One region of the Pseudomonas orientalis genome, then DNA from elsewhere that is predicted to be linked to it. Evidence: riboswitches for the same ligand, from Rfam matches in the RefSeq annotation. Region 1 holds a riboswitch; each other region holds the start of a gene.

Evidence for each region. Region 1 has a riboswitch for cobalamin ahead of MRY17_RS14235 (CbtB domain-containing protein). Riboswitches for the same ligand answer to the same signal wherever they lie in the genome.
Region 2: another riboswitch for cobalamin. It lies ahead of MRY17_RS16960 (ABC transporter substrate-binding protein); the one in region 1 lies ahead of MRY17_RS14235 (CbtB domain-containing protein).
Region 3: another riboswitch for cobalamin. It lies ahead of cobO (cob(I)yrinic acid a,c-diamide adenosyltransferase); the one in region 1 lies ahead of MRY17_RS14235 (CbtB domain-containing protein).

What each region holds. Positions count from the first base shown of each region.
Region 1 is NZ_CP094351.1:3,191,849-3,202,325, reverse strand. It holds gene metH (methionine synthase) at 1-911, opposite strand, end outside; gene MRY17_RS14265 (SET domain-containing protein-lysine N-methyltransferase) at 1,197-5,561, opposite strand; gene MRY17_RS14260 (hypothetical protein) at 5,598-5,777, opposite strand; gene nfuA (Fe-S biogenesis protein NfuA) at 5,776-6,360, shown strand; gene cobM (precorrin-4 C(11)-methyltransferase) at 6,470-7,219, opposite strand; gene MRY17_RS14245 (cobalamin biosynthesis protein) at 7,260-7,682, opposite strand; gene MRY17_RS14240 (CbtA family protein) at 7,679-8,383, opposite strand; gene MRY17_RS14235 (CbtB domain-containing protein) at 8,395-8,583, opposite strand; cobalamin riboswitch at 8,682-8,907, opposite strand; gene MRY17_RS14230 (M10 family metallopeptidase C-terminal domain-containing protein) at 9,060-10,477, shown strand, end outside.
Region 2 is NZ_CP094351.1:3,813,140-3,823,616, reverse strand. It holds gene MRY17_RS16970 (ABC transporter ATP-binding protein) at 1-142, opposite strand, end outside; gene MRY17_RS16965 (FecCD family ABC transporter permease) at 139-1,143, opposite strand; gene MRY17_RS16960 (ABC transporter substrate-binding protein) at 1,140-2,150, opposite strand; cobalamin riboswitch at 2,266-2,459, opposite strand; gene MRY17_RS16955 (DNA/RNA non-specific endonuclease) at 2,581-3,510, opposite strand; gene MRY17_RS16950 (M4 family metallopeptidase) at 3,646-4,707, shown strand; gene MRY17_RS16945 (protealysin inhibitor emfourin) at 4,736-5,035, shown strand; gene MRY17_RS16940 (aldehyde dehydrogenase family protein) at 5,550-6,941, opposite strand; gene ptrR (putrescine utilization regulator PtrR) at 7,046-7,918, shown strand; gene MRY17_RS16930 (hypothetical protein) at 8,088-8,297, opposite strand; gene MRY17_RS16925 (amino acid aminotransferase) at 8,398-9,594, opposite strand; gene uvrB (excinuclease ABC subunit UvrB) at 9,937-10,477, shown strand, end outside.
Region 3 is NZ_CP094351.1:4,078,752-4,089,228, reverse strand. It holds gene MRY17_RS18130 (AI-2E family transporter) at 1-27, shown strand, start outside; gene hda (DnaA regulatory inactivator Hda) at 231-935, shown strand; gene MRY17_RS18120 (C40 family peptidase) at 1,149-1,778, shown strand; gene MRY17_RS18115 (C40 family peptidase) at 1,923-2,462, shown strand; gene MRY17_RS18110 (PQQ-dependent sugar dehydrogenase) at 2,597-3,910, opposite strand; cobalamin riboswitch at 4,010-4,266, shown strand; gene cobO (cob(I)yrinic acid a,c-diamide adenosyltransferase) at 4,345-4,956, shown strand; gene MRY17_RS18100 (cobyrinate a,c-diamide synthase) at 4,953-6,344, shown strand; gene bluB (5,6-dimethylbenzimidazole synthase) at 6,341-6,991, shown strand; gene cbiB (adenosylcobinamide-phosphate synthase CbiB) at 6,988-7,896, shown strand; gene cobD (threonine-phosphate decarboxylase CobD) at 7,889-8,878, shown strand; gene MRY17_RS18080 (cobyric acid synthase) at 8,875-10,326, shown strand.

The DNA.
Region 1 (10,477 bases):
CTCTGGGCGAACTCCTCGATAACCTTGGCCGTTTCCGATGGCAGTTCGTCGTACTCACCGAACTCGTTGGGCAGGCCGGCGTTGGGGTGCGCCGACACATGGGTGTTGGCCTTGTTCGACAACTCTTCCAGGTAGGGGCGCAGTTCGCTGGCGCCCAAGGCGCAGTTCAAGCCCACCGAGATCGGCTTGGCGTGGGCCACGGAGTTCCAGAACGCTTCGGTGGTCTGGCCCGACAGGGTGCGGCCGGACGCATCGGTGATGGTGCCGGAAATCATGATCGGCAATTCGATACCCAAGGCTTCGAACACGCCTTGCACGGCGAAGATCGCAGCCTTGGCGTTGAGGGTGTCGAAGATGGTTTCGATCAGGATCAGGTCGGCGCCGCCTTCGATCAGGCCCTGGGTGGCCTCGGTGTAGTTTTCCACCAGTTCATCGAAGGTCACGTTGCGGTAGCCGGGGTTGTTCACGTCCGGCGACAGCGAGCAGGTACGGCTGGTCGGGCCAAGTACACCGGCGACGAAACGCGGTTTGGCCGGGTTTTCGTGGGTCTTGGCGTCGGCGACTTTACGCGCCAGGCGTGCGCCTTCGACGTTCAGTTCATAAGCCAATTCTTCCATGCCGTAGTCGGCCATGGAGATGCGCGTGGCGTTGAAGGTGTTGGTCTCGAGAATGTCCGCACCGGCGTCCAGGTAGGCCTTTTCGATACCGCCAATGACATCGGGGCGTGTCAGCACCAGCAGGTCATTGTTGCCCTTGACGTCGCTTGGCCAGTCGGCGAAACGTTTGCCACGGTAGTCCTGTTCCTCGAGCTTGTAGCTCTGGATCATCGTGCCCATCCCACCGTCCAGGATCAGGATACGTTCCTTGAGGGCGTGGTGAAGGGCTTGCAGACGAACACTACGATCGGACATGGGACTACTCTGGTCAGGCATTACGGAGGGCATGAATGATAACAAACCTGTGCCGGATTTGAGCATGCGGGATTCTGCATGAATATCGCTCATGTTGGCGGCAGTCGTGGCCCGGTAGAATCATCGCCACTTTCAGGCGGCACGCCTTGAATCGGATCATCGCGCTGGACGCATAGGCCAGGTACGAGGTGTTGGAGAAGGGCACGCATCGCAGGCTCAACCATTGGTTTGGCATTGAGGGTGCGCCACCCCTCAGGCAGAAGCATCAGGACTATCGTATGGGGGTCAGGGCTTCATGTACTTCCAGTAGGCTTTTCCATAGTCCATCAGCAACTCGGTCCCTGCAGGGATATCTCGCCAAGCGATCAAAAAGACCATGTATTTGCCTACATACAGTGCGCCGACATTTTCAATGCCGACGTCGGGCAGGTTCGGCACATTGACCGCATTGATCAGGCTCAGCGTACTGCTGTTACCGTGGCCGCTGATAGTCGCGCCATGAGTGTAGGTCTGGAATAAATACGTGCCGACGGCCGCCTCACCCTTTTCCAGTATCTCGGTATTGATCGAGGCTTGATCCAGGTGCAGCTTGCCGGTGTACGGCCCAAGGACATCGAAGCGTTTTATATCGGTTCGGGCTACGACTGACAGGCCGCGCTCTGGGCCATCCGACAGTTTCTTGACCTCCAGCAGTCGATCAAGGCGGCGATGATGGCTGCCCTCCTTGGCGATCCATTCACGAATGCTTTTGGTCGCCGCCTCTTTGACTTCGACATGCTGCAGGCCGGTGAACTCGTCAAAAAAATGATTGGCGTCGGTAATCTCGATGTTTTGCAGCGGGCCCTCAAGCTCAAGGGTCAAGCTGCGCCGGATATCCTTCGGGTCCTGCAGTATCGGCGCGTTATTATTGATTTTGTGATCAAAAGAGGCCGTGATAGAGGTGGATCGGCGCCGCGTGGGTGTGGTGTCGTCATCGATGCGCGGACGTTTTGAACTACCTGCTGTGGGCGCCGCCGGCCGTTTCCTGGAGAGCGGCTGGTCCTGCGGGCTCCTTTGACCGAAAAGCCACCTGTCTTTACCGGCGCGGGTCATGCTGCCATTGTCATTGACATAGTGGCTCCAGATGACCGGGTTGAGGTTGTTCTGCTCGACAAATGCGAGCATGGAAACCCTTGAGTTGGTGGCGTTGTAGTGCTTGCTCCACTCTTGCAGGTGCTCGGGCTTCAGATCGTCGAACGCCTCACCTCTGGCGTATTTGGCGAGTACCTCGCCAGGCGCTCGATAGCTGCCATCGATGTTTACATGCTCGGCAAACACCAGCGGGTCCAGGTTATGGTCAGCCGCGAAGCCTTCAAGGGTGAGGCTGTTGCGCTCGCGCTGGGACGCCTTGCTCCAGTGCTCCATATGATCGTAAGTGATGCTGGTACGGGCGGTTCCCGCGCGGTCCAGCATCTTTCGTCCCCTGGGGGTCAGGGTATTGCGGCTGTTGACGAATTGCCGAAAGGCGCTGGGGTCCAGGTTGTAGGTGCTGATGAAGTTGTACATGGTTGCTTTCAGCGCATCTTCACTGGCTTCGGTCCATTTCAACAGCACCGAGGGCGTCACCACGCCGGGCATATCCGGTGCGCCTCCGGTGAGCTTGATCCGGACTGAATACCAATGTCCTGGCTCCACCGAGGACAGCGTGATCGACAAATCCCGGTTGGTCTTTGGATTGACCAATACGATCGAAAAGCTGTTGTCTGCGCCGGCGGCAGTCTCCTGAATGAACCCGTAGGAGTTGTCGCGCACCTGGTACACCGCGATCTTGCCCTTGTCATCGACATTGCAGATGAACTTCTGGTTGTAGTCCGCTCGGGAAAAGATGCCGCGCGCGTCGGGCTTGAGGCCCCTGATCAATTCGGGGTCGACCGCGTACTGCCGGATCAACGGGCTGCTGTTGCTGAGGACCGTGATCGGCTCTCGAAAGCGCGGCCCGAAGGCTTTGTTGGAGGCGGTATCGATCAAGCGATAATCCGGCGCGTCGAGGCTGCCGACGTTGCGCATCGGGATATTGGCAAAGCCGTCAACGGTAAACAATTGATCGCCCGCCTGGAGCGGTTTCCAGCTGTCGGGATCGACCGAGCGCATATGCCTTGCGACGATATTCCCATCACGCAGTTGGGCGATACCCCGTTTCGCCTGGCGCATCAGTTTGTGGCCCAGCTTGAGCAGGCCGAAGCGCGCCAGCCTGAGCAGGCTGGGCAGGCTGGGCAGGGCGGCCAGTGGGTTGAGTTCCTGAAGCGTGGCAATCACCAGTTTTCCCGTCAGTTTAGCGAGTTTCGGCATCGCCAGGCGCAGCCCGGTTTTGCCCGCCTGGACAAGCAAGCGAGTAGAGCCGGCCACGTACCGCCCCACCGGCAAAGCGAACGCCACAATGTCGATGAACAAGCTGGCAACGCCGGATTTGATGCGTTGGGGATCGCCGGAAGCGATGTCGTCGATACCGCCCCAGAACGGCACGAATATCTTGCCCCAGAACGCCAAATCTTCGAGGACCTCTGCGCCGATGTTCACTTCTCGCGTGTCTTTGCGGGTTTTTTCCAGCAGGGCTTGCTCGTCGCAGAAAAACAGCTCGCGGGCGATCATGCTCGCCAGTGCTTCACTGCGCGGCGCATACAATGTGCTGGGAGCGAAGGATGTGAGGCGCGGGCCGAACAAGTCGATGGCAGGCAATGTTTCGCCAACTTGTTCAACGATCAACTCGGCCTTTTTGCCAGGCCTGGGGACTTTGTTCTCGCGGTAGGCCTCGCGATCGAAGGGTACTTCAGTGGCCAGCCTGTATTTGTCCCAACTCATGGCGTCCCGTAGCTCTGTCACTTTGCCGTTCAGCGGCAGAGTTTTGATATCGCGACGTCGACGAATCAGGCCCGCGAGGGGGAACACCTCGATGTAGAGGGGATTGAGAGGATTGCGGGGCTTTACGATGCGCAGAAGGAAACCTGTTCGGTAGCGAACGGCGTCGGCCTTGCGCTTGGTTTCATATTCGACAGGCACCTTGTCCAGGGCTTCTCTTAATGAGTACACCGTGATCTCGTCCTGATCCACATCCAAGGTCGCGCTGCCAAGGTGTGCAAGCAATGACTGGATCAGGACCTTGTAGGCGTTTCTGGGTAGATCAAGCGCGGTATGGAAGGCTTTGGCGTATTCGGTATCCGACGCAAAGCGCCAGCGACTCGGCAGATTGAGCGCGAGGTTCTGAACCGCGTTGAACATTTCGTACTCATGCTGCTCCAGCGCGGTGACAGCTTGGGTGAGTTCCTCACGGGAGTGGCCCGAGGTTCGGCTGGCAATCAGGCCGTTGGCCTGTGCCCATTGCACGGTAGGGCCCAGCTTGGCTGCAGCGACCAGTGCCTGCTGTTTGACGTCATCGCCACTGGCGCGAAAATGTTCTGCCGCCAGGTTGAGCAATTGTTCGAAACTCATGTGGCGCGATGAGCCGGGTGCAATCGCTTCGGCCAGCACAAAACCGCTTCGAAAGTTAACCCAGGTACTGGCGGCGGCGTAGGGCAGGTCATCGGGGATATCGGCTACCCAGACTTCACTGGCGACGTGGGCCTTGACGACACACACTGCCAATTGCGCCGCGTCAGTACTGATCGACAAATTGTGGTGATAGCGGCTGATCAAGTCCTGGCGGATCGACTTATAAGACGCCCCCGGAGTGATGAATAACTTCAATTCGTTATCTATCGTCGAGTCGGGGTTGGGGATGACTGTCAGCCACAGTGCACGCCACAGCAACTTCACCAGCACCGGTTGGGGGCAGGTTTCGTCCTTTTGACTGCCATACCAGTCCAGCGCCCGGGCGATGCGCTCGGCCAGCGCCAGGTTCTCGGGGCTATTGAGCAGTTGCTCAAGCAATACGGTTGGCGTGGTGGTGAGCATCTCCTGCTGTGGGGCGGTAAACGTGTCAGGCAATACGTGGCGGAACAGCGATTGGCGGGTTTGTGTTTCGATCTCGCGAATAACCTCCTTGATCTTTTGGTCGGCAGGCGCATCCAGCAGGTGCTCCAGGTCGCTGAGGTTGCCTTCGTGTCCGAGTTTTCTGAGGGTGCGGTGTTCCTGCAAACCGCAGAGAACCGCTTTCCATTGCTCGTCTGTTTTGGGCAGTGCCGGAATGATCGAGTAGTACTTGAGCACCAAGTCAAACCGTACCGAGCCATCGCTTTTGAGGCCGTTACCCACGCGCCGGTTGATATCCAGTAACACGTCGGCGTCGATGTACCAATAAGTGGGCATATGGCGCAGGATCACCGAATGGTCGGCGATGTTGAACGTTTCGGGAGGGTCGGGTATCGGTGACCGCGCGCTGCTGAACAGGGTTGAGAGCAGGTCGTAGAGAAAGTCCCGGCCCGGAATGGAGTCATCCGGTTCGGGCTTTTCCCGCAGGAACTGCTGAAAGTCCTCATCGGCTTCCAGTTTTGCCAGCACCCGGAAAGCTTCCTTGCACTCGCGATTCAGTTCGGAATCGGCTGGAGGGTGGTAGTAAACCTCGGCGGCGGACAATGAGCCTGAGCTTTGTGCCGTCGCGAAATCAATCAGGTGGTCCAGATGCGCTTGCTGTTCAGGCAAACCTTTGAAATAGAAATCCTGCAAAGCGTTATTCATTCAATCCTCACAACCCATAGTTCAAGAGGATTCACTTTATTCAGCCAGCTTTTGCAGGAGGCCTATATAAATACGTACAGGCTGTGGCAGGAAGCGGGCAGGGCCGCCAGTGCCTTTGGTCAGCAGGATCAGGTCTTTCCCGACAAAAATACTCGGACTTTGTACCTGCGTAATAATTTGGCGTAAACTGCGGGCAAGCCTGTGAGGAGTTTCCATGACTGCCATAACCATTACCGACGCCGCCCACGATTACCTGGCCGACCTGCTGTCCAAGCAGAACACCCCGGGTATCGGCATCCGCGTCTTTATCACCCAGCCCGGCACCCAGTACGCCGAGACTTGCATTGCCTATTGCAAGCCTGGCGAAGAGAAGCCTGAAGACACCGCCCTGGGACTCAAGAGTTTCACCGCGTACATCGACGCCTTCAGCGAAGCCTTCCTTGACGACGCGGTAGTCGACTACGCCACCGACCGTATGGGGGGGCAGTTGACCATCAAGGCGCCGAACGCCAAGGTGCCGAACGTCAATGCCGACAGCCCGGTCAACGAGCGCATCAATTACTACCTGCAAACCGAGATCAACCCGGGGCTGGCCAGCCATGGTGGTCAGGTGAGCCTGATCGACGTAGTGGACGACGGTATCGCCGTGTTGAAGTTCGGTGGCGGTTGCCAGGGCTGCGGCCAGGCGGACGTGACCCTGCGAGAAGGCATCGAGCGTACGTTGCTCGAGCGCATCCCGGAGCTCAAGGGTGTACGTGACGTGACTGACCACACGCAGAAAGAAAACGCCTACTACTGAGTAAGGTGTTCACTGCGAACATAAAAAACGGCGCCCGTGAGCGCCGTTTTTTATCGTTTAACTTCAAGGATTTGCAGAATATTCCTAGCGCAGAACATTTTGACCGCGTTTATCCGGGGCGATAGAGGTGAGCATGGCCGGCCCGGTAAAGCGATGACTCGCTGAAGCTGTCATTGGTCAGCACGCGGCCCACCAGGATCAGCGCGGTACGCCGGAAACCTTTTGCTTCAACCTTGGCCACAATATCCTCAAGCGTGCCAACGACCCAGTCCTGGTCCGGCCAGGTCGCCCTGTGCACCACGGCAATCGGGCAGTCCGCGCCGTAGTGTGGCAGCAGTTGGGCAACGATGTGTTCCAGATGACTGACCCCCAGGTGAATCGCCATTGTGGTGCCGTGTCGTGCCAGGCTGTCGAAATCCTCACCGGCGGGCATGTTGGTTTTATCGGCGTAACGGGTCAGGATCACGCTTTGAGCGATATCCGGCAGGGTCAGTTCGGTTTCCAGTAAGGCCGCGCACGCCGCTACCGCCGTGACCCCCGGAATGATCTGGAATGGGATGCCCAGCTCACGCAAGTGACGGATCTGTTCGCCGATCGCGCCGTACAGGCTGGGGTCGCCTGAGTGCACGCGTGCGACGTCATGACCTTTGGCATGGGCCGCCTTGATCAGTTCGATGATCTGTTTCAGGTGCAATTGGGCGCTGTTGACTACCTGCTGCGCCTGATGGCCTTCCAGCACTGCGGCGGGTACCAGCGAGCCTGCATAGATGATCACCGGGCAACTGCGAATCAACCGCTGGCCTTTGACGGTGATCAGTTCAGGGTCGCCGGGGCCTGCGCCGATGAAGTAAACGGTCATGCAAGATTCCTGTTGGAGTGCCCGCGAGCATGAACAATGCTCAAGATCGGGTGCGGTGATTATCCGGGCTGTGGTCGACGCCAGCCAATGCAAAGGTAGCCTGCGCGCTTTTACGGCGAGTGATCAGCAGTCGGGCAGGGGCGCCGGCGAGGTGCTCGGCCAGGGCCAGGGCGGCGCTTTCGGCAACCCCATGACACTGAGTATGGGCAAACGCGACGGCGGATTTGTGGCTCAAGCGGTCCTCATAGGCGCTCAGGTGCTCGGCACTGAAACACAGCAGCGGCACATTCAGGATCTGAGCCAGTGCCAAAAGCCCTGGCTCAGCCTGTTTGCGCTCGATACTCGCCAATGCGCTGATGCGCCGGCGGTCGATTCCGACCTCGGCGAGGGCGCTGTCAACCAGCGCCAGCAGGGCCTGAGCACCACAGCCGCGCTGACAGCCCAGGCCGACGACCAGGGTCATGCCGAGTAGGATTCGTCGCGGTGACGGCGGAACAGCCAGGCGCTGATCAAACCCAGGGCCAGCCAGAACGCAACGTTGGTCAACTGCGACGCGATCTTGAACCGGGTTTCGAGGGCTTGTGGTGCCAGCATCGAATGCACCTCGGGTTGCGGAGCGCCGATCACGTGGGGCACAACAAGAATTGCCACACCCAGCACTTTCAGCAACCCGTTGCGCCCGAACACCAGCAACGCAATGCCCGCAGCCGTCGAGGCGGCGGTGCCGGCCCACCAGATCTGGCGCTGTGCCAGGTCTGCGGCGGCGGTGCCCGGCAACTCCGGCGGCAGGCCCAGGGTGGGAGCCAGTACAAAGGTTGCATAACCGGCCAGGCCCCACAGCAAACCTTGGGCGGTGCGGGTGGGGGCACGCAGGGTATAGAGCCCGGCCAGCATCAGCGCAAACCCGACCGCCACTACCAGGTTGCCACCGGTGGTGGACAACACGCGTTGCCAGCCGTCCTGCGGCTCCCAGGCCTGGGCGTCATGGGCGTGTGCAGGCGTGCCGGCCGCGTTTTCATGCGCAGCCTCGGCGGCTGACGGGGCCTTTTCGAAAGTTTCGGCCTGCAAAATCAGCGGAGCGACCCAGAAACTTTGCAGCAGCGTCAGCAACAGGGCAGCCAAAAGACCGGTGAAACCCGCAGTTTGCGCGATACGCTTGATCATCTCGGCAGGCCTCAGTGGCACGGGAAAGCAGCGCTGTGGCGCGTATCGTGGGCGGCGTTGTGCACCGCCTCGATATGCGAGAAGCCGGCAAAGTACACCAGGCACGCGCCGAGGATCGACGCGCCTATGGCGGCGGTCAGGCGTTGACTCAGGCTGGAGGTGCTGCTGGCGGCGTGCGAGGTGCTGCGGATGATCGACATGGCGCGTCCCTTTCAAGTGTCTTGAGTGAAACGAGCGCATGCAAACGCCGCGAGCCAGGCACGCAGCGTTCTGAACAGCGCCCGCCCACCGCGGGTTTGTTATCTGAATGTGTTCGGGCCGGTCTCCGGGCTTGCAAGGGGCGGCTCTGAAAGAGCCTCCGGACAAGCATCTCCTTCCCATGCACATGCACAGTGGATTTGACGCTTCGCTCGCTTACCGTTGCGGGGGCAGCACCGGACTGCTCATGCCCTCGATCAAGCAAGGCATGGGTCACCGGTTTCCCGTTTCACCCTGTGAAGGGCACCCGAAACATACTGCATAGGAAAACACGCGTATCACTGGCTCGTCAATTAAGGCGAGTCCCGGCGGTGGGGGCGGCAGCAACGGGCAGCCCGGAGCAATATTTCCAATTGGTTTTGCGAAGGCGTCGCGCTTTATTTGCCGTAGTGCTTGTTGGAAGGTAAGCGTCGTGGAAATGGACATCATCGAAAGTGGAGGCTTATTTATGACGAATGTATCCCGAGGCAATGTCAGTCCTGGCTATCTTTACCAATCTGCCGATCAATTACCCAACTCACCCCAGGCGACGCAGTCTCAACCGCCTGACGCCAATGCGCCTGCAATGTACGACGTCACTGCGCGCGCCGACGATCCGTATTATCGCGCCGGCTCGCGCAAGCCTTCACGCTCTCTGGATGAAATGGCTCGCCATATTGACCGGCGTGGTCGAAGGTTGCATGACAGCAACGGCGACGGGGTGTTGCGTCTCTCTTATACGTTCAATGAAGCCTCAGCCAATGAGAGCAAGTTCAACGACACTCAAAAAGACCAGGCCCGGCGCGCCATGCAGTCCTGGGCCGATGTGGCAAACATTACGTTTGACGAAGACACTGTTGGGGCTGAAGGTCGCCTGCGGTTTGTCAACGACAAGACACCGGCCGTTGCGGATGCCGTTTTTTTGCGCTATCAGGCGCGCATTCGGGTGAACTCCGGTTATGCAGATAATCGCGCGCCGACGGTTAACGGCTTTGAACGCCAGACGCTCACCCATGAGATAGGCCATACGCTGGGCGCCGCGCATACCGGCGATTATGATGCCACCCGTGGGCCTGTCGCTTATGAGACGCACGCCGCTTACGCGCAAGACAGTCGTGCCTATTCCGTCATGAGCTATTTCGCTCCGGGCAATACGCACCATGACTTCAATGGTCAATACGCCTCTTCGCCGCTGATGGCCGATATTGCCTGGTGTCAGCGGGTGTACGGGGCCAACCACCACACTCGCAATACCGATACCACCTACGGGTTCAACTCCAATACCCAGCGGGACGACCTGTCATTGAATTCGTCGCGCGACGGTGCTGTCTTCTGCGTCTGGGATGGCGGAGGCAACGATACGTTGGATTTCTCCGGCTATCATCAGAACCAGGTGATCAACCTGCGCGCCCAGTCGTTTTCCGACGTAGGGGGCATGAAGGGTAATGTTTCCATCGCCAAGGGCGTCGTCCTGGAAAACGCCATCGGCGGTTCTGGCAATGACGTACTGATCGGAAATGACGCCGACAACCGTCTCAAGGGCGGAGCCGGCGCGGACCGCATGCGAGGGGGGGCAGGCAGCGACACGTTCGTATACGACAATGCCGGTGATTCGACGTTATATGCGCCTGATCAGTTAGTAGACTTTGTCAGCGGTCAGGACATCATCGATATTTCCTCGCTGTTGCGCAGGCATTCCATCGACTCGCTGACATTCGTCAGCCAGCTCACCGGGCGGGCAGGCGAGGTGGGCGTGGGCTACGATCCGCAGACGAACGAGTCATGGGTAGTGCTCGACCTGACCGGCAATGGCGAAATTGATTTCTACCTCGAGAGCCGCGGCCAAATCGGGCATGC
Region 2 (10,477 bases), 620 kb from region 1:
ACTTGAGCAGGGTGGATTTGCCCGAACCGTTCGGTCCGACAATACCCAGGGTTTCGCCCTGCTGCACATCCAGGTGAATATCGCGCAGCAATTCGGCGTCACGCACCTTGAAGCCCAGGCCGGTGCAGCTCAGTACAGTCATCGTGCATTTCTCCGGCCGATCAGGATCAGCGCAAACACCGGCGCACCCACCAGTGCCGTGACCACGCCCACCGGTATCACCTGACCCTTGATCAAGGTACGCGACAGCACATCTGCCGCGATCAGGAACAAGGCGCCACCCAGGGCGCTGGCCGGCAGCAGGCGCGAGTGCCCGGAGCCGAGCATCAAGCGTACGGCATGGGGGATCACCAGCCCGACAAACCCGATGGAGCCGACAATCGACACCATCACCGCCGTCACCACCGCCGCGCAGCCCACCAGCACGACCTGCACGCGACGCACTGGAATGCCCAGCGAGGCCGCCGAATCGGTGCCGAAGGTAAATGCATCCAGCGCACGTCGGTGCCACAGGCACACCATCAGCCCGCCGACCGCCACCGGCACCGCCAGCCACACCGACGGCCAGCGCACGCCGCTGAGGTTGCCCAACAGCCAGAACATGATGCCGCGCGCCTGTTCGGAGCTGGCCGACTTGGTAATCAGGAACGCGGTAAGCGCATTGAACAACTGCGAACCGGCAATGCCGGCGAGGATGATCTGGCCAGTGCCGCTGGACGATCCGCTGGCCCGCGCCAGCAGGATCACCAGTGCGAACGCGGCCATGGCGCCGACAAAGGCGCCCGCCGACAACGAAATCAAACCGCCGCCCACCCCGAGCAAGGCAATCAGCACCGCACCGGTCGAGGCGCCGGCGCTGATGCCGAGCAAATACGGGTCGGCCAGCGGATTGCGCAGCAACGACTGCAGGATCACTCCACAGGTCGCCAGGCCCGCGCCACAGGCACCGGCGACCAGGGCGCGGGTCAGGCGGTAGTTCCACACCACGCCTTCGTCGATGGGGTCGAGCACGTAGCTGGCCGCCCACAGTTTGTTGGCGAGCACCTGGAGCACCACCTGCGGCGAGATAGCGGTTTCGCCGATGGCCACGCCGGCAAGCAGGGCGATCAGCAGCAGCGTGAGGGCGAGCAGGGTTCGTATCATTGCGGCAGGTCGTAGCCGTCGATGGCGGCGGCCAGTTGTTCCAGGCCGTCGAAGGTGCGCAGGCTGGCCTGCAGTGCCAGGGCGTCGAGGATGATGATGCGGTTGTGTTTCACCGCGTCCATGTTGCGCGTTACCGGGTCACTGCGCAGGAAGGCCAGCTTCTTTTCATAGTCGTCGGCGGGGTAGCGGCGGCGGTCCATGCGCGCGATCACCAGGAAGGTGGGGTTGGCCTTGGCGATGGTCTCCCAGCCGACGGCGGGCCACTCTTCATCGGACTGCACCACGTTGCGCAGGCCGAGGGTTTGCAGCATGAATTGGGGAACACCTTTGTGGCCGGCCACGTAAGGGTCGCTGGCCATTTCGGCACTGGAGAACCATACCAGCGCGCTGGCCTGCTTCAAGCCTTTGCCCTGCGCGGTGGCGATCGATTTGGCCAGGCGCGTCTTGAGTTCGTCGGTCAGTTGCTGGCCGCGCGCTTGCACGTCGAAGATCTCGGCCAGTTGGCTGAGGCCTTTGTAGATCGTCTCGATGCGAAACGGCTCCAGCCGCGTGCCATCGGCGCCCACCAGGTTGTCCTTGCCTTCGCAGTCGGAGGGCAGCAGGTACGTGGGGATATTCAGTTCATGGAACTGTTCGCGGGTGCCCACCACGCCTTGGGGGCCGACCACCCATTCCAGCTCGGCGGCCACCAGTTGCGGGCGCTTGGCGATCACCGCCTCGAAGCTCGGCTCGTTATTGGCCAGACGCTCGATGCTGTCGTTCTGCGCCTTGTACTGCGCCAGTACATCGTTGAACCACAGCGACGTGCCGACCACTTTATCGCCCACGCCCAGCGCATACAGCATCTCGGTGGCGGCCTGGCCGATGGTCACGCTGCGCGCGGGGGCTTGCGCAAAGGTGATGGGGCTGCCGCAGTTTTCCACGGTCAGCGGGTAGTGGGTCGGCGCGGCTTGGGCCAGGGCGCAGACACCCAGGCCGATGATCAGGGCCGTAACGCGTGGCAGCATGGGGCAGTCTCCGTTTGAACCGTCGGTGAAGCAGGGCAGGGACGGTTCGGAAATACACCCACGCGCGCCGCCGGCCGGGCAGCGCAAGGATGGCCTTCCCGGACACCCCGCCGGTTAGTGAGTCACTTGGCCGGCAGGTCTCCTGACTGATGCGTCGTCGCCAGGCTCCGGCCTTCCCGGACGACGTCCAGTGGCAGTGGGGAGCAGGCTCGGCACCTACAGTTGCGGGGGCAGTTTCGATTGACGTCGCGGGCGGCGTTTCGAATTCCCTATTAGTCCCGTGTGGGAACCGGCGGCGCTATGGTAGTCGATCACGGCCTGTAGGAGCGAGCTTGCTCGCGAAGGACGTTAACGATAACGCGGTCAACCGGATGCCTCGCGGTGCTCGAAGGTGCTTGGCGAGCAAGCTCGCTCCTACAGTGGGCCGTGCTCAGAGTCGGATATCCTGCGGCCCCCGGATCAGCGCTTCGATCCGCGTTCCGGTGGCGCGCTCTTCGTTGCTGAAACCGTCGTAGTCGGCCAGGTTGCCGAAGCGGATCCCGGTCAGTTGTTCGATCTGCAACACGCTGCGCCGGTAGGTTTTGAGCGGGCCGAAGACCAGGTCCAGTTGATCCAGCTCGCGGCGCTGATCAATCATGTACGCGCTGGCGGAGGGTTTGCCGTCGTCGCTGAGGTAGGCCACGACTTTCCAGAACGCCTGGGGGATTTTCACGCCACGGTACAGGCGGTCGTCGTCGGCGAACACCGGCCCGCTGAAGATACTGGCGCGGGCTTTCCAGCGCTGGGTGTTGTCGAGGATATAGTCCTCCAGTTCCAGCCAGGTCTTCTGGTTGAAGCCGCTCATCTGCGGCGAGCAGTTGGTGAAGTGGAAGGTGTCGAGGTTGGCGGTGTTCGCCTCGTCGCCCCAGTTCGGGTCCTGGCGCCGCACCAGATGACCACGGTCCAGGCCGTTGCCGGCGTAGAGGTCGTCGCCCACCTGGGCGTCGAGGGGCAGGCGGCCGTCGTAGGCCCAGGTGTCGTTGCTGCGCACGATATCCACGTGCTTGCCGCCGTCGATGTTGACGCCGACATAGAGTGCCAGGCGGCGGGCGCGCGACATGCTGATGGAAAAGTGCGTGTAGTCCAGGCGCCCGGGCTGGGCGTCGCCTGCCACGGTCGGTTCCAGCGTGGGCCAGGGCACCGCGAAGCTGCCGAGAAAATCCTCGGCGTAGCCGCGCCGATCCTGCAGGTCCTTGGCTGCGGTGACACGCGGCGTCGCGGCCCTGGCCTCCAGCAAGGATGGACTGGGCGTGAGCAGTGGGCGAAGGTCGGCAAGCCTTGGGCGATAGGACAGGTCAGTTTTGACGTGGCGTGCGGGCATGGGGTATTCCTTATGGGGCCTCGGATAAACACGACTGCAACATGATTTCATGACAATTTGGCCCAGGCGGCAAACCCGCGTCTATCCTGAAGTCGTCAACCGGCCGTTCACCACACGCCAAAAAGGAGCCAGCTTATGTGTGTTCGCCACCCGCGAAATCCGATTTTCTGCCTGATCCCGCCGTACATGCTCGACCAGATCGCGCGCCACGGTGACAAAGCCCAACGCGAGGTTGCGCTGCGTACGCGCGCCAAGGACAGCACGTTCCGCTCGTTGCGCATGCTCGCCGTGCCCGCCAAAGGCCCGGCCCGCATGGCGCTGGCGGCGGGCGCCGAGAAACAGCGCTCGATCTACAGCGCCGACAACACCGACAGCCTGCCCGGCAAGCTGATCCGTGGCGAAGGGCAACCCGCCAGCGGTGATGCCGCGGTGGACGAGGCCTACGACGGCCTGGGCGCGACCTTCGATTTTTTCGACCAGGTGTTCGACCGCAATTCCATCGACGATGCCGGCATGGCGCTGGATGCCACCGTGCACTTTGGCCAGGACTACAACAATGCGTTCTGGAACTCGACCCAGATGGTCTTTGGTGATGGCGACCAGCAGTTGTTCAACCGCTTCACCGTGGCCCTCGACGTGATTGGTCATGAACTCGCCCACGGCGTCACCGAGGATGAAGCCAAGCTGATGTACTTCAACCAGTCCGGTGCGTTGAACGAGTCAATGTCGGATGTGTTCGGGTCGCTGATCAAGCAATACGCGTTAAAGCAGAAGGCCGAGGACGCCGATTGGCTGATCGGCAAAGGGTTGTTTACCAAAAAGATCAAAGGCACTGCATTGCGCTCGATGAAAGCCCCCGGCACCGCATTTGATGACAAATTGCTGGGCAAGGACCCGCAGCCGGGGCATATGGATGACTTTGTGCAAACCTATGACGACAACGGTGGCGTGCACATTAATTCCGGCATTCCCAACCATGCGTTCTATCAGGTTGCCACCCGGATTGGCGGGTTCGCCTGGGAGCGTGCCGGGCGTATCTGGTATGACGCCCTGCGTGATTCGCGGTTGCGGCCGAACTCCGGTTTTTTGCGTTTTGCGCGCATCACCCACGATATTGCCGGCCAGCTTTATGGCGTGAACAAGGATGAGCAGAAGGCGGTCAAGGACGGTTGGAAAGCGGTCGGTATCAACGTCTGACACGCCGCCAGGGCGGTGAGGAACAGCCATGCGAATCTCGATCAAGGAAAACGGCGGCCCGGCGTTCTTTCCGGGCTTGGCCAAACCTCGCAGTGTCGAGCTCGATGCACTGCCCGAGCAGGATCAGCAAGAGTTGCGGCAACTGATCGAGCAGTCGAAGTTTTTCCAGTTGCCGCAAAGTACTCGACCGTCCGGCAATCCGGGGCAGGTGCATTACACGCTCACCGTGACCGAGGGCGAGCGTGAACACACGGTGTGTGTGTTGGCGCCGGTGAAGTCGCAGGCACTGGATGGGTTGGTGCAGTGCGTGCGGCGGCATATTCGCTGATTGCTTAAAAGTCGGATACGACCCCCTCCAGGGTTGCCTAGGTCCAAATGTGGGAGGGGGCTTGCCCCCGATAGCCATGGGTATCTACATAACTCTGTAGTGGTCGACGGTAATCACGATGCGAAGCGAGCTGCTCTTGATCTTGATCTGCTTTTGATCTTAGGCGCCCCGTTAAACCACGCTGGCCGGAATTCGACAGTGATTTGGGGGGTAAACCGGCAGGGATGCCGGTTTAGCCGCCCCGCGCCATGGATGGCGTGTGGCGGCGGCCCCCCAAATCAATGGCGGATTACGGGCACACCGAGCCTAAGCGAGGTGCCGAGTGGTGGGGCAAGAGCGTTTTGCTTACTTTTGCGCTTTTCAAAAGTGAGCCGCTGTAAAAGCGGAACCCATAGCAGCCTTTACCGCAGAAACGGATATGTACTCGGTCCAATCCAACACCTTGGTCGGCCCAGAGGCCGCCATCGGGGGCAAGCCCCCTCCCACATTTGATGTGTGTTGAAGCTATAGCTGTTTATTGACGGTCAAGCCACACCGTCTGTGCATTACAGAACTCGCGCACGCCGAAGTGCGACAGTTCGCGTCCGAATCCGCTTTTCTTCACGCCACCGAATGCGACGCGCGGATCGGAGACGCTGTAGGCGTTGACGAAGATCCCACCGGTTTCCAGCCGGTCGGCGATGTTCCGCGCTTTGGCCGGGTCGGCGGTGAAGATACTGGCGGTCAGGCCGAATTCGCTGTCGTTGGCCAGTGCCACCGCATGGTCGGCGTCGCGGGCGGTGATGATGGACGCGACGGGGCCGAACAGTTCCTGTTTGAACGAGGTCATCTGGTCGGTGACGTCAGCCAGTACGGTCGGCTCGTAATAGTTGCCTGCGTCAGCCACCTTGTTGCCGCCCAGCAGCAGGGTTGCGCCTTCTTCGAGGGTGGCCTGGACCTGGCCGTGCAGCTCATCGCGCAGATCGAAGCGTGCCATGGGGCCGATGTAGGTGGCAGGCGAGGTCGGGTCGCCCATCACCAGGTTGCGGCTGGCTTCGACGAATCTGGCGGTAAAGGCTTCAACCACACCTTCCTCGATGATCAGGCGCTTGGCGGCGGCGCAGACCTGGCCGCTGTTCTGAAAGCGACCGATCAGCGCGGCCTGTACGGCGGCGTCGAGGTCGGCGTCGTTGAGCACGATGAACGGGTCGGAGCCGCCCAGTTCCAGCACGCACTTCTTCAATGCCGCACCGGCCTGGGAGCCGATGGCGATACCGGCGCGCACGCTGCCGGTGAGGGTGACGGCGGCGATGCGTGAGTCGGCGATGGCGCTGGACACACCCTCTGTGGTGACGTTGATGACCTCGAACAGGCCTTCAGCAAAGCCGGCCTTCTGGAACGCCTGCTGGATCAGGTAGGCGCTGCCCATCACGTTCGGCGCGTGTTTAAGCACATAGGTGTTGCCGGCGAGCATCGTTGGTACGGCGCCGCGCAGCACTTGCCACACCGGGAAGTTCCACGGCATCACGGCGAGGATCGGCCCCAGCGGGCGATATTCGATCCGCGCGTTGCCGTTGTCCACCAGCGTCGGCTCCGGCGCGAGCATGGCGGGGCCGTGCTGCGCATACCACTCACTGAGCTGGGCGCATTTCTCGATTTCGGCACGGGCCTGGGCGATGGGTTTGCCCATTTCCAGGGTAATCATCTGCGCCATGGCTTCGGCCTGGTCACGCAGGGCGCTGGCCAGTGCCGACAGCAACTCGGCGCGCTGCCCTACGGGCTGGCGGCGCCAGGTGCGGAAGGCAGCGGTGGAGCGGTTGAGCGCGGCATCCAGCTGCGATTGGCTTTCATACGCGTAGCTGCCAACGGTTTCGCCATTGGCCGGGTTGATCGACAAGGCGTGGGTCTGATGAGCAATAGCGTTCATGGCACCGTCCTGCTGGGGTGATGGGATGGAGGCCAGCGTACGGTGCTGGATCTTTTCTGGAAACTGAATAATATTAAGCAATACATTCACGAATGGAGAACGAATTGGATTTGGTGCAGTTGGAAATCTTTAAGGCCGTTGCCGAACAAGGCAGCATCAGCGCCGCTGCGCAGTTGATTCACCGGGTGCCGTCGAACCTGACCACCCGGATCAAACAACTCGAGCGGGATCTGGGCGTGGAGTTGTTTATCCGCGAGAAAAGCCGCCTGCGCCTGTCACCGGCCGGGTGGAATTTCCTTGGCTATGCGCGGCGTATTCTCGATCTGGTCCAGGAAGCCCGCGCCACGGTGGCGGGGGAGGAGCCTCAGGGCGCCTTTGCCCTCGGCTCGCTGGAAAGTACGGCGGCGGTGCGTATTCCCGCGTTGCTGGCAGCGTATAACCAGCAGTACACCAAGGTGGAGCTGGACCTGAGCACGGGACCGTCGGGCACGATGATCGAAGGCGTGTTGTCCGGGCGGTTGACGGCGGCCTTTGTCGATGGCCCGGTGCTGCATTCCACGCTGGAGGGCGTGGCGGTGTTTGAAGAGGAGATGGTGGTGATCGCGCCGCTGCACCATGGGCCGATCACGCGCGGGCAGGATGTGTCTGGCGAGAATATCTATACCTTTCGCTCCAACTGCTCGTATCGGCATCACTTCGAGCGCTGGTTTTCACAGGACGGTGCGGTGCCGGGCAGGATCTTCGAAATCGAGTCCTACCACGGCATGCTGGCGTGCGTCAGTGCCGGGGCAGGGCTGGCCTTGATGCCGCGCAGTATGCTGGAAAGCATGCCGGGGGCTGCGGCGGTGAGCGTGTGGCCGTTGAGCGATACGTTTCGGATTCTGCATACCTGGCTGATCTGGCGCCGAGGCACGGTGTCGCAGAGCTTGAACAGCTTCGTAAAACTGCTGGAAGAACGCGGGCTTGCAGCAGCCTGAATCGAATGTGGGAGGGGACTTGCCCTAATCTTGTAGGAGCGAGCTTGCTCGCGAAAAACGTCAACGATAACGCGTAATTCCTGGATAAACGCGGTGGCTGTGAGTTTTTCGCGAGCAAGCTCGCTCCTACAACATCGGGGGCAAGCCCCCTACCACATTTCGCTCTTGATCAGCCGCCGAACTGGAAGGTGCCCATGGCCAGCTTGGCCATGATCGCCGTGGCGCCCAGTTGCACCAGCCACAACGCCAGGCCACCGATAAACACCCCCAGCGCCACTTGCAGCACCAGGCTTTTCTGGCGCTTGGCTTGCGGCGCGCGTGGAGCATAGTCGTGCAGTTCGTCGCGGTCGGCGCGCAGGTCCAGATCGTCGTTTCTCATAGGGCTCTCACAGCAAAGGGGCAGTCGGTATGCAGTCTAGTGGGTTCGCCAACAAAAAGGGGGAAGCCCTTGGCTTCCCCCTCGTTCAACGCTGGCAGGTTTACAGCACCTGAACGATTGCCTGTGTGACCGCGGCAATGTTCGACTGGTTCAGCGCCGCCACACAGATACGCCCGGTGTCCAGTGCATAGATGCCAAACTCGCTGCGCAGGCGGGTCACTTGCTCAACCGTCAGCCCGGAGTAGGAGAACATCCCACGCTGGCGACCGACGAAGCTGAAATCGTGGCCGGGAGCAGCCTTGGTCAACTGCGCCACCATCTGCTCGCGCATGCCGCGAATGCGCAGGCGCATTTCGGCCAGTTCGGCTTCCCACTGGGCGCGCAGTTCGGGGTTGTTCAGTACCGCTGCAACGATCGCTGCGCCGTGGGTCGGCGGGTTGGAGTAGTTGGTACGGATCACACGCTTGACCTGGGACAGGATGCGCGCGCTTTCTTCCCTGGAGTCGCCGACGATGGACAAGGCGCCCACGCGTTCGCCGTACAGGGAGAACGACTTGGAGAACGAGCTGGACACAAAGAAGGTCAGGCCCGACTCCGCGAACAGGCGCACCGCGGCGGCGTCTTCGTGGATGCCGTCGCCGAAGCCCTGGTAGGCCATATCAAGGAATGGCACCAGGTTTTTGGCCTTGATCACGTCCAGTACGTTCTGCCAGTCCGCCGGGCTCAGGTCGACGCCGGTCGGGTTGTGGCAGCAGGCGTGCAACACCACGATGGACTGTGGCGGCAGGGCGTTGAGGTCGTCGAGCAGGCCGCTACGGTTTACGTCGTGGGTGGCGGCGTCGTAGTAGCGGTAGTTCTGCACCGGGAAACCAGCGGTTTCGAACAGTGCGCGGTGGTTTTCCCAGCTTGGGTCGCTGATGGCAACCACGGCGTCGGGCAGCAACTGCTTGAGGAAGTCGGCGCCGAGTTTCAGCGCGCCCGTGCCACCCACGGCCTGCACGGTCACCACACGGCCGGCTTCGAGCAGCGGCGACTGATCACCGAACAGCAGGGTTTGCACGGCCTTGTCGTAGGCCGCGATGCCGTCAATCGGCAAGTAGCCACGGGCGGCGTGTTGCGCCACGCGAATGGCTTCCGCTTCGGCAACGGCACGCAAGAGCGGAATCTTCCCCTCCTCGTTGCAGTAAACGCCCACGCCAAGGTTGACCTTGGTGGTTCGAGTATCGGCGTTGAATGCTTCGTTGAGGCCCAGGATTGGATCGCGTGGTGCCATTTCGACAGCGGAGAACAGGCTCATTTTTGCGGCAGCTCTATGGGGGAAGGGAGGGACGTGTCGCGCTCCAGCCGGTTGCACTAGAGCGGTGCACAAACGGGGAGCTAGTATAGAGGCCATCACGGCTGAGGGCGACAGCGGAAACGGCTTTTCGACCAAGTTTTTCGGTTTAATGGCCGACCGTTAGTCTTATTGCAGATTGATCCCGGACGGCAGGTAGGACGATTGCCTTGAAACCCGACACCTTCGTCACCACTACTACGGCTATCATGGTTTTTTCCTGCAACCTGCGATGATTATTCGTGGGTTGCTGAGCTATTTCGTCCCTGGCGGTGTTGAGTCTGGGGTGACTACACGAGGTACGTTATGTCGGATTTCCAGCTCGTCACCCGTTTTGAACCCGCCGGCGACCAACCGGAAGCGATTCGCCAGATGGTCGAAGGCATTGAGGCCGGCCTGGCGCATCAGACGCTGCTCGGGGTGACCGGTTCGGGCAAGACGTTCAGCATCGCCAACGTGATCGCGCAGATCAATCGCCCGACCCTGGTGCTGGCACCGAACAAAACCCTGGCCGCGCAGCTGTACGGCGAGTTCAAGGCGTTCTTCCCGAACAACGCGGTGGAGTATTTCGTTTCCTATTACGACTACTACCAGCCCGAAGCCTATGTGCCGTCCTCCGATACCTTTATCGAGAAGGATGCGTCGATCAACGACCATATCGAGCAGATGCGGCTGTCGGCGACCAAGGCCCTGCTGGAACGCAAGGACGCGATCATCGTGACCACGGTGTCGTGCATCTACGGTCTGGGCAGCCCGGAAACCTATTTGAAAATGGTGCTGCACGTTGACCGGGGCGACAAACTCGACCAGCGCGAACTGCTGCGGCGCCTGACCAGCTTGCAGTACA
Region 3 (10,477 bases), 890 kb from region 1:
ACGGGCGTTGAAGACCCCGATCTGTAATCGCAGCATCACAAACCCGGCTCATCACCGGGTTTGTTGTTATGGGGTGAGTGCGTCAAACAATTCGCGTAAAACCAGCAGGTTAACGCAAACCTTTGATTTTGCTTGTGGTCTGCTGCATTGTGCGCTCGGCGCCACACGTATAAACTTTGCAAACTTTACACAGAGGCCACTAACGGTTCGATGGGAGCCGTTCAGTCAGCATGAAACCGATTCAGCTGCCCTTAGGTGTGCGTCTGCGTGACGACGCTACCTTTATCAATTACTACCCAGGCGCCAATGCCGCTGCACTCGGCTATGTCGAGCGCCTCTGCGAAGCCGACGCCGGGTGGACTGAAAGCCTGATCTATCTGTGGGGCAAGCATGGCGTAGGGCGTACCCACTTGCTGCAAGCCGCGTGCCTGCGCTTCGAGCAAATGGGCGAGCCGGCGGTCTACCTGCCGTTGGCCGAGCTGATGGACCACGGGGTCGGGATTTTCGACAGCCTCGAACAATACGAACTGGTGTGTCTTGACGATTTGCAGGCCATCGCGGGCAAGGCGGATTGGGAAGAGGCGCTGTTCCACCTGTTCAACCGCCTGCGCGACAGCGGCCGGCGCCTGTTGATCGCCGCATCCACCTCGCCACGTGAACTGCCGGTGAAGCTGGCCGACCTCAAGTCGCGCCTGACGCTGGCGTTGATCTTCCAGATGCGCCCCCTGTCCGACGAGGACAAATTGCGCGCCCTGCAACTGCGCGCCTCGCGTCGCGGCCTGCACCTGACCGACGAGGTCGGGCATTTCATTCTCACCCGTGGCACGCGCAGCATGAGCGCCTTGTTCGATCTGCTTGAACAGCTCGACCAGGCCTCATTGCAGGCCCAGCGCAAGCTCACCATCCCATTCCTGAAGGAAACCCTCGGCTGGTAGCCAGCCCTTGCGTTTCCAGGCTTTCGGCAAATTCCAGGCGCCAGAAAATATGCGTTTGAGCCGGTTTGGCCACGCAAGAGGCAGGTATCAGGGATCAAGGGCTTAGATGGCATGGTCCAAACAAGAAGTCACAAAGAACTCGATTGAATTTGCAAATCGATGTGATAGCGGGCATAGTCTCGCCTTCTTTACACATCAGCCACGGTCGTGCCCATGCTAAATCGCTTCGCACCCCTCGTGCCTCTCGCACTCGTTACCCTGTTGTTTGGTTGCGCCTCCCACCCTCAGCAGGTGGCAGAACAGCAAAAACCCCAGGTTCAAAATCAGGCTAAATTCGTTGCTGCACAGTCTGCTTCTGTTTATGAAGAAGAGCTGGCAACCGAAAAAGAACTCGCCGATTTCTCCGGCAGCAAGCCTTACCAACTCCCCGTTCTGGCCGACAGCATTCTCGAGCGCGGCATGTCCCTGATCGGTACCCGCTACCGTTTCGGCGGCACTTCCGAAGCCGGTTTCGACTGCAGCGGTTTTATCGGCTATCTGTTTCGTGAAGAAGCCGGCATGAATCTGCCGCGCTCCACCCGCGAAATGATCAACGTGAAAGCACCGTTGGTCGCGCGCAACAACCTCAAGCCCGGTGATCTGCTTTTCTTCAGTACAGCCGGTCGCGGTCGGGTCAGCCACGCCGGTATCTACCTGGGCGATAACCAGTTTATCCACTCCAGCAGCCGCCGCAGCGGTGGGGTGCGGGTCGATAACCTGGGCGACAGCTACTGGAGCAAGACCTTCATCGAAGCCAAGCGCGCACTCGCCATGGCTCCCGCTACGGTTACCGCCAGTAAGTAAAGTTAAAGTGATACTTGAAGTTTGACGCGTAAGCGCTAGAATCCCTGGACATTGCTGTAATCCGTTCGCGCGAGCCCTGCTTGCGCGTTCTGGTTTTCAGCGTTCGGCAGCGAAAGCCGCATCCAGTCCAGGATTGTTCTGCACATGTCGACCTCGGCCCGCCTTATTCTGCTTGTTTGCGCCGCGCTCCTCAGCGCCTGCGCGAACCGTCCACCGCCGCCCGCTCCCGTAGCGGTCAAGCCCAAGCCGGTGTTCAACTATTCCACCCAGAACTTTTCGCCTGCCGCGGAAGACGTGCTCTTCCGCGCGCTGGGTCTGGTGGGTACGCCTTATCGTTGGGGCGGCAACACGCCGGACTCGGGGTTTGATTGCAGCGGGCTGATTGGCTTTGTCTACCGTGACGCGGCGGGTATTTCTTTGCCGCGTACTACTCGCGAGCTGATCGTGATGCGTGCTCAGGACGTCAGCGAGCAGAACCTGCAAACCGGTGACCTGTTGTTCTTTGCCACCGGTGGTGGTTCGCGGGTCAGTCACGCCGGGATCTATGTGGGCGAGGGCCGTTTTGTGCACGCACCGCAGACCGGCGGTACAGTGAAGCTGGATACGCTGTCCAAGGCGTATTGGCAGAATGCTTACCTGAGCGCCAAGCGCGTGCTGCCGGCCAACCTGGCACGCAATCCCTGAGTCAGACATAGATTCAAATGTAGGAGGGGGCTTGCCCCCGATAGCGGTGTGTCAGCCACTGGAGATAGTGACTGATACACCGCCATCGGGGGCAAGCCCCCTCCCACATTGTTTTGTGGTGTGCCTGAGAGGGTTTACTTGGCAGCGGAAACCCGCCACACCTTATTGCCCACATCATCCGCCACCAGCAAAGCGCCTTGCTGATCGATCACCACCCCCACTGGCCGACCCATGGCGTTCTCATCTTTATCAAGGAACCCGGTCAGCACATCCACCGGCTTGCCCTTAGGCTGCCCACCCTCGAACGGCACGAAGATCACCTTGTAGCCACTGTGCGGCTTGCGATTCCACGAGCCATGCTGGCCGATGAACGCACCGTTGCTGAACTGCGCCGGTAGTTTGCTGCCTTGCGCGAAAGTCAGCCCCAATGACGCGGTATGCGGGCCGACCGCATAGTCCGGCGCAATGGCTTTGGCCACCAGCTGCGGGTTCTGCGGCGTGACGCGCACGTCCACATGTTGCCCGTAATAGCTGAAAGGCCAGCCGTAGAACGCGCCATCCTTGACCGAGGTGATGTAGTCCGGCACCAGGTCACTGCCGATTTCATCGCGTTCGTTCACTGCCGTCCACAGCTTGCCGCTCTGGGGTTCCCAGGCCATGCCGTTGGGGTTACGCAGGCCGGAGGCGAAAATACGGTGCTGGCCCGTGGCGCGGTCCACTTCCCAGATCGCCGCCCGGCCTTCTTCGGCTTCCAGACCGTTCTCGCCGACGTTGCTGTTGGAGCCGACGCTGACATACAGCTTGCTGCCATCCTGGCTGGCCACCACGTTTTTGGTCCAGTGATGGTTGAGGCTGCCACCCGGTAAGTCGACAACCTTGGTGCCGGCCGCCTTGATCGCGGTTTCGCCAGGCTGGTAGGGGAAACGCAGCAACTTGTCCGAGTCCGCCACGTACAGGTCGTTACCGACCAGGGCCATGCCGAACGGCGAGTTGAGGTTTTCCAGGAACACCGTGCGCGTTTCGGCGACACCGTCGTGGTCGGCATCGCGCAGCAGGGTGATGCGGTTCGGGCTCGGCACACCCGCGCCGGCGCGGCCCATGACTTTTTCCATGACCCAGCCGCGAATGCCTTTGGTGTCATCCGGCTTGGGCGGTGCGTTGGTCTCGGCCACTAGTATGTCGCCATTGGGCAACACATAGAGCCAGCGCGGATGCTCCAGGCCCTCGGCAAATGCGGCCACCTGCGTGCCGGCTGCGGCAGTTGGCTTGGCACCTTCTGGCCAACCGACAGCCGGCGCGATGTTTACGGTGGGGATCAGCGTCTTGTTCGGTTCCGGCAACCGGGGCGAGGGTCCGGTGCCATCTGCCACCTGCAGAGTGGAGCTTTCTCCGCAGGCGGCGAGGGTGCCGGCGAACATGATCAGTAAGGCGAGTCTGGTTTTATGCATGGTGTTCTCCTGAATACCTGTAAGGGTAGAGAAGCACATCACCTTGATGGTTCAAGTACAGGGCCAGCTTTAATTGACGCTCCACCCCCAACCCACTAACCTTCGCGGCTTGTTCCAGGTGCTCTGTGGCGTTTGCGTCGACAGAGTGAAACAGGGAAGCCGGTGAGTGAGCGCACTTGTACACAGTGCTGCCGCAATTCCGGCGCTGCCCCCGCAACGGTAAATGAGTCAAGACGGCGCTGTTGGCCACTGTATCGCAGGCGATATGGGAAGGCGCGCCGTTGGCCGGCACTGTCTTTTACACAGGCAGAGCGCCACTCATGAGCCCGGAGACCGGCCTGAAACATTCAACAGCATCACGGTGGGCGATGCTTGGCTGTCTGTTTTATTTTTTCCTGCCCGCCGTTTTTGTCCAGCCCCAACGGAGAGCTGCCATGACCGATACCCCCGACCGCGAAGAACGCCACCTGGCGCGCATGCTGCGCAAAAAAGCCGTGATCGATGAACGCATCGCCAATTCGCCCAATGAGTGCGGTTTGCTGCTGGTGCTGACCGGCAACGGCAAGGGCAAGAGCAGTTCCGCCTTCGGCATGCTGGCCCGGGCCATGGGCCATGGCATGCAATGCGGCGTGGTGCAGTTCATCAAGGGGCGCCACAGTACCGGCGAAGAGCTGTTCTTCCGCCGTTTCCCCGAGCAAGTGCACTTCCATGTGATGGGCGAAGGCTTCACCTGGGAAACCCAGGATCGCCAGCGCGATATCGCGGCCGCCGAAGCGGCCTGGGCCGTCTCCCGGGCGATGCTCAATGACCCCTCCATCGGCCTGGTAGTGCTGGACGAATTGAACATTGCGCTCAAGCACGGCTACCTCGATCTGGACCAGGTGCTCAGCGACCTGCAAGCCCGTCCGCCGATGCAGCACGTGGTGGTCACCGGCCGTGGCGCCAAGCCTGAACTGATCGAAATGGGCGATACCGTCACCGAAATGGGCATGCTCAAGCACGCGTTCCAGGCCGGTATCAAGGCTCAGAAAGGCGTCGAACTTTGAATCAGCCCCGTCATTGCCCGGCCGTATTGATCGCCGCACCGGCGTCCGGTCAAGGCAAAACCACCGTCACCGCCGCGTTGGCGCGTTTGCACCGCAACCTGGGGCGCAAGGTCCGCGTATTCAAATGCGGGCCGGACTTTCTTGACCCGATGATTCACGAACGCGCCAGTGGCGCGCCGGTGTATCAATTGGACATGTGGATGGTCGGCGAGCAGGAAAGCCGTCGCCTGTTGTGGGAAGCGGCGGGGGAGGCCGACCTGATCCTGATCGAAGGCGTGATGGGCCTGTTCGACGGCACCCCGTCCAGCGCCGACCTGGCGCGGCATTTCGGTGTACCGGTGCTGGGCGTGATCGACGGCACGGCCATGGCGCAGACCTTTGGCGCGCTCGCGCTGGGCCTGGCGCGCTACCAGCCGGACCTGCCGTTCGCCGGGGTGCTCGCCAACCGCGTCGGCACGCTGCGCCATGCGCAGTTGCTGGAGGGCAGCCTGACCGAAGGGTTGCGCTGGTACGGCGCGCTGTCGCGCGAAACCGGTATTGAATTGCCCAGCCGACACCTGGGCCTGGTGCAAGCCAGCGAACTGAATGACCTTGACGCGCGTCTGGACGCCGCCGCCCAGGCGCTGGGCAGCAGTTGCGAAGTGGCCGTGCCGCCGCCGGTGACGTTTGCCGCGCCCGAAGTCATCGAGGCCGAGCCGCTGCTCGCCGGGGTACGCATTGCGGTAGCCCGTGACGAAGCCTTCGCCTTTACCTACGGCGCCAGCCTCGACCTGCTGCGGGCAATGGGGGCCGAGTTGAGCTTCTTTTCCCCGATCCATGACTGCGTATTACCTGCGGTCGACAGCCTCTATCTGCCAGGCGGCTACCCGGAGCTGCATCACCAGGCGCTGTCGGAAAACATCTCGATGCTTGAGGCGATCCGCGCCCATCATGCCGCCGGCAAGCCATTGCTCGCCGAGTGTGGCGGCATGCTGTATTTGCTCGACTCGCTGACCGATGTCGACGGCAATCGTGCCGAACTGCTCGGCCTGCTGCAGGGCGATGCCGTGATGCAAAAGAAATTGGCGGCCCTGGCGCTGCAAAGCGTGGAGCTGCCCGAGGGCACGTTGCGCGGGCATACCTATCACCACTCCTTGACCAGCACTGAGTGGGAACCGATCGCTCGCGGGCTGAGCCCCAATGGCGGGCGCGGGGCCGAGGCGGTGTATCGGCAGGGGCGGATGACGGCCTCTTATGTGCATTTTTACTTTCCGTCCAATCCGACCGCGGTGGCCGCGCTTTTTGCGCCAGCCCCTGACACCGCTATCGGGGGCAAGCCCCCTCCCACATTGGATGGGGTTTCAACTCGGTCAATTGTGGGAGGGGGCTTGCCCCCGATGAGGCCATGACTGACCACGCCTTCCCCGAGCCCGACCGCCAAGCCGTCTACCGCGCCATCGCCGAACGCCGCGACATGCGCCATTTCAGCGGCGGCACCGTCGCGCCTGAATTACTGCAGCGCCTGCTCCAGGCCGCCCACCAGGCACCGAGCGTCGGCTTGATGCAGCCGTGGCGCTTTATCCGCATCAGCGATCGTCAATTGCGGGGGCGGATTCAACACCTGGTGGAAGAGGAGCGCATCCGCACCGCCGAGGCCCTGGGCGAGCGTTCCGACGACTTCATGAAGCTCAAGGTCGAAGGCATCCACGACTGCGCCGAAGTACTGGTGGCGGCGCTGATGGAGGATCGCGAGCGGCACATCTTCGGCCGTCGCACCTTGCCGGAAATGGACATGGCGTCGTTGTCCTGCGCAATCCAGAACCTGTGGCTGGCCGCCCGCGTCGAGGGCCTGGGCATGGGCTGGGTCTCGTTGTTCGAGCCTCAGGCCCTGGCCGACCTGCTGGGTTTGCCGGCAGGCGCCAAACCCCTGGCGGTGCTGTGCCTGGGACCGGTCGCCGCGTTCTATCCGGCACCGATGTTGCAACTCGAAGGCTGGGCCGAGCCTCGGCCATTGAGTGACATGCTGTATGAAAACCTGTGGGGAGTGAGTCAATGAGTGTGGCCTTGCTGTGTGTCGCCGCGGTGGCGCTGGATGCGCTGCTGGGCGAGCCCAGGCGCTGGCATCCGCTGGTGGCGTTCGGCAATTTTGCCGGGCGTATCGAGCAGCGTTTCAACACGGGCGGGCGCGGCTGGCGCAGCCATGGCGTGACCGCGTGGTTCATCGCGGTGGTGCCGCTGACTCTGCTGGCCACCGCATTATCCTGGGCGCCTTATATCGGTTGGGTACTGGAAATCCTGGCGCTGTATTGTGCCCTGGGCATGCGCAGCCTGGGGGAGCATGTGATCCCGGTCGCCCAGGCCTTGCGCAGCGATGATCTGGAAGAAGCGCGCAAACGCGTGAGCTATCTGGTCAGCCGCCAGACCAGCGAGTTGGATCGCACCGAAGTGGCTCGCGCCGCCACCGAATCGGTGCTCGAAAACGGCAGCGACGCCGTGTTCGCCGCGCTGTTCTGGTTTGTGGTGGCCGGCGTGCCGGGCGTGGTGCTCTATCGCCTGAGCAACACCCTCGACGCCATGTGGGGCTATCGCAATGAACGCTTCGAACGCTTTGGCTGGGCGGCGGCGAAGATCGACGATGGGCTCAACTACATTCCTGCACGTCTGGTGGCATTAACCTACGCACTGCTGGGCAAGACGCGCCTGGCGCTTACATGCTGGCGCACCCAGGGTCCGACCTGGGACAGCCCCAACGCCGGCCCGGTGATGGCCGCTGGCGCCGGCGCGTTGGGCGTGGAACTGGGCGGCGCAGCGATCTATCACGGCGAGGTGCACCAGCGCCCGCCGTTGGGCGAAGGCCCGCCGGCCGACGCTGACGCCATCGACCGCGGCTGGCAACTGGTGCAGCGCGGCGTATGGTTGTGGCTGCTGATCCTGTGCGCGGGGGCGCAATTTTATGCTTGAACACGGTGGTCGGCTGCGTAAGGCCGCAATTGAATACGGGATCGCCGAAGCTGATTGGCTCGATTTGTCCAGTGGCCTGGCGCCCTGGCCATGGCCGATTCCCGAGATTCCTTTGCGCGCCTGGGCGCGTTTACCTGAAGTCGATGACGGCCTGGAGAAAGCGGCCAGCGACTACTACGGCGCCGCTCAGGTATTGCCGGTGCCGGGCTCCCAGGCCGCGATCCAGTTACTGCCGCGCCTGCGCCGTTCGGGCAAGGTCGGGGTGCTGTCGCCGTGCTATGCCGAGCACGCCGAGGCCTGGCGGCGTGCCGGTTATGTCGTACGCGAAGTGCAGGAGCAGGAAGTCGACTTCTTTCTCGACGGCCTGGACGTGCTGGTGGTGGTCAACCCCAACAATCCCACTGGCTTGAGCCTGTCCCCGGAGCGCTTGCTCGACTGGCATGCGCGGCTGGCCCAGCGTGGCGGCTGGCTCGTGGTGGACGAGGCCTTCATGGACGTTACCCCGCATTTGAGCCTGGCCAGTCACACCCATCAGGTCGGCTTGATCGTGATGCGCTCGTTCGGCAAGTTCTTCGGCCTGGCCGGCGTGCGCCTGGGCTTCGTGCTGGCCGAACGCAAGTTGCTCAGGTTGTTGGCCGAGCAGGTCGGGCCCTGGGCGGTCAGCGGGCCGACACGGGTGATTGGCCAGCACTGCCTGCGCGACAACGCCGGGCACACCCGCCAGCGCACACGCTGCATCGAGGCCGGCCAGCGTCTGTTCGACCTGCTGCAGCGCCGGGGCTTTGAACCCCACGGAGGCTGCGCCTTGTTCCAGTGGCTGATCACACCGCACGCCGAGCGCTTGCACGCATTCATGGCCCAGCGCGGCATCCTGCTGCGCCTGTTCGTGCACAACAGCAGCGTGCGTTTCGGCCTGCCCGACAGCGAGGCCGATTGGCAGCGTCTCGAGACGGCCCTGGCCGCCTACAAGGAAGCGACATGACCACGCTGATGGTGCAGGGCACCACCTCCGACGCCGGCAAAAGCACGCTGGTGACCGCGCTGTGTCGCTGGCTGGTGCGCCAGGGGGTCCCGGTAGCACCGTTCAAACCACAGAACATGGCGCTCAACAGCGCGGTGACTGCCGAAGGCGGCGAGATTGGTCGCGCCCAGGCGGTACAGGCGCAGGCCGCCAACCTGGCGCCCCACACCGATATGAACCCGGTGTTGCTCAAGCCCAACAGCGACACCGGTTCCCAAGTGATCATCCATGGCCGCGCCGTGACCAGCATGAACGCGGTCGCCTACCACGACTACAAGGCCATCGCGATGCAGGCGGTGCTGGCCTCCCACACACGGTTGAGCCAGGCCTATGCGGTGGTCATGGTCGAAGGCGCGGGCTCGCCGGCCGAAATCAACCTGCGCGCCAATGACATCGCCAATATGGGCTTCGCCGAGGCCGTGGACTGCCCGGTGCTGTTGATCGCCGACATCAATCGCGGCGGGGTGTTCGCCCATCTGGTCGGCACGCTGGAATTGTTGTCCCCCAGCGAACAGGCACGGGTCCGGGGTTTTATCATCAACCGTTTTCGCGGTGATATCGCGCTGTTGCAACCGGGACTCGATTGGCTGGAGGCGCGCACCGGCAAGCCCGTGGTGGGCGTGCTGCCCTATGTGATGGACCTGCACCTGGAGGCCGAAGACGGCATCGATCAGCGCCAGATCGACAAGGCCGCCCAGGTGCTCAAGGTGGTGGTGCCGGTGCTGCCGCGCATCAGCAACCACACGGATTTCGATCCGCTGCGCCTGCATCCTCAGGTGGATCTGCAATTTGTCGGGCCGGGCCAGCCGATCCCTGCCGCAGACTTGATTATCCTGCCGGGGTCGAAAAGCGTGCGCAGTGATCTGGCGTATTTGCGTGCCAGTGGTTGGGATACGGCCGTGGCGCGGCATTTGCGTTATGGCGGCAAGGTACTGGGGATTTGTGGCGGGTTGCAGATGCTCGGAGAGCAGGTGCATGACCCGCTTGGCCTGGAAGGAACCGCCGGCTCCAGTGACGGGTTGGGGTTGCTGGCGTTCAGTACCACGCTTGCCCAGGAGAAGCAGTTGCGCAATGTGCGCGGGCGGTTGTTGCTGGAGGACGCCGAGGTCAGCGGGTATGAGATTCATGCCGGCGTGACGAGCGGCGCGGCGCTGTCGAATGCCGCCGTGCGGCTCGATGATGGGCGCAGTGACGGTGCGCAGAGTGCCGATGGGCAGATTCTCGGGACGTACCTGCATGGGCTGTTCGAGACCCCGGCCGCGTGCAGTGCGTTGTTGCGCTGGGCGGGGTTGCAGGACGTGCAGGAGGTGGATTATCACGCGCTGCGTGAGCGGGATATCGAGCGGTTGGCGGATTTGGTGGAGAACCATTTGGATACCGGTTTGTTGCGCAGACTGTGTGGGCTTTGACGGTGTGTGTGCGGACAGAATGTGGGAGGGGGCTTGCCCCCGATGGCGGCCTCATGGCCGACTGGGATGTTGGATTGGACCGAGTACATATCCGTTTCTGCGGTCACGGCTGCTATGGGTTCCGCCCTTACGGCGGCTCACTTTTGAAAAG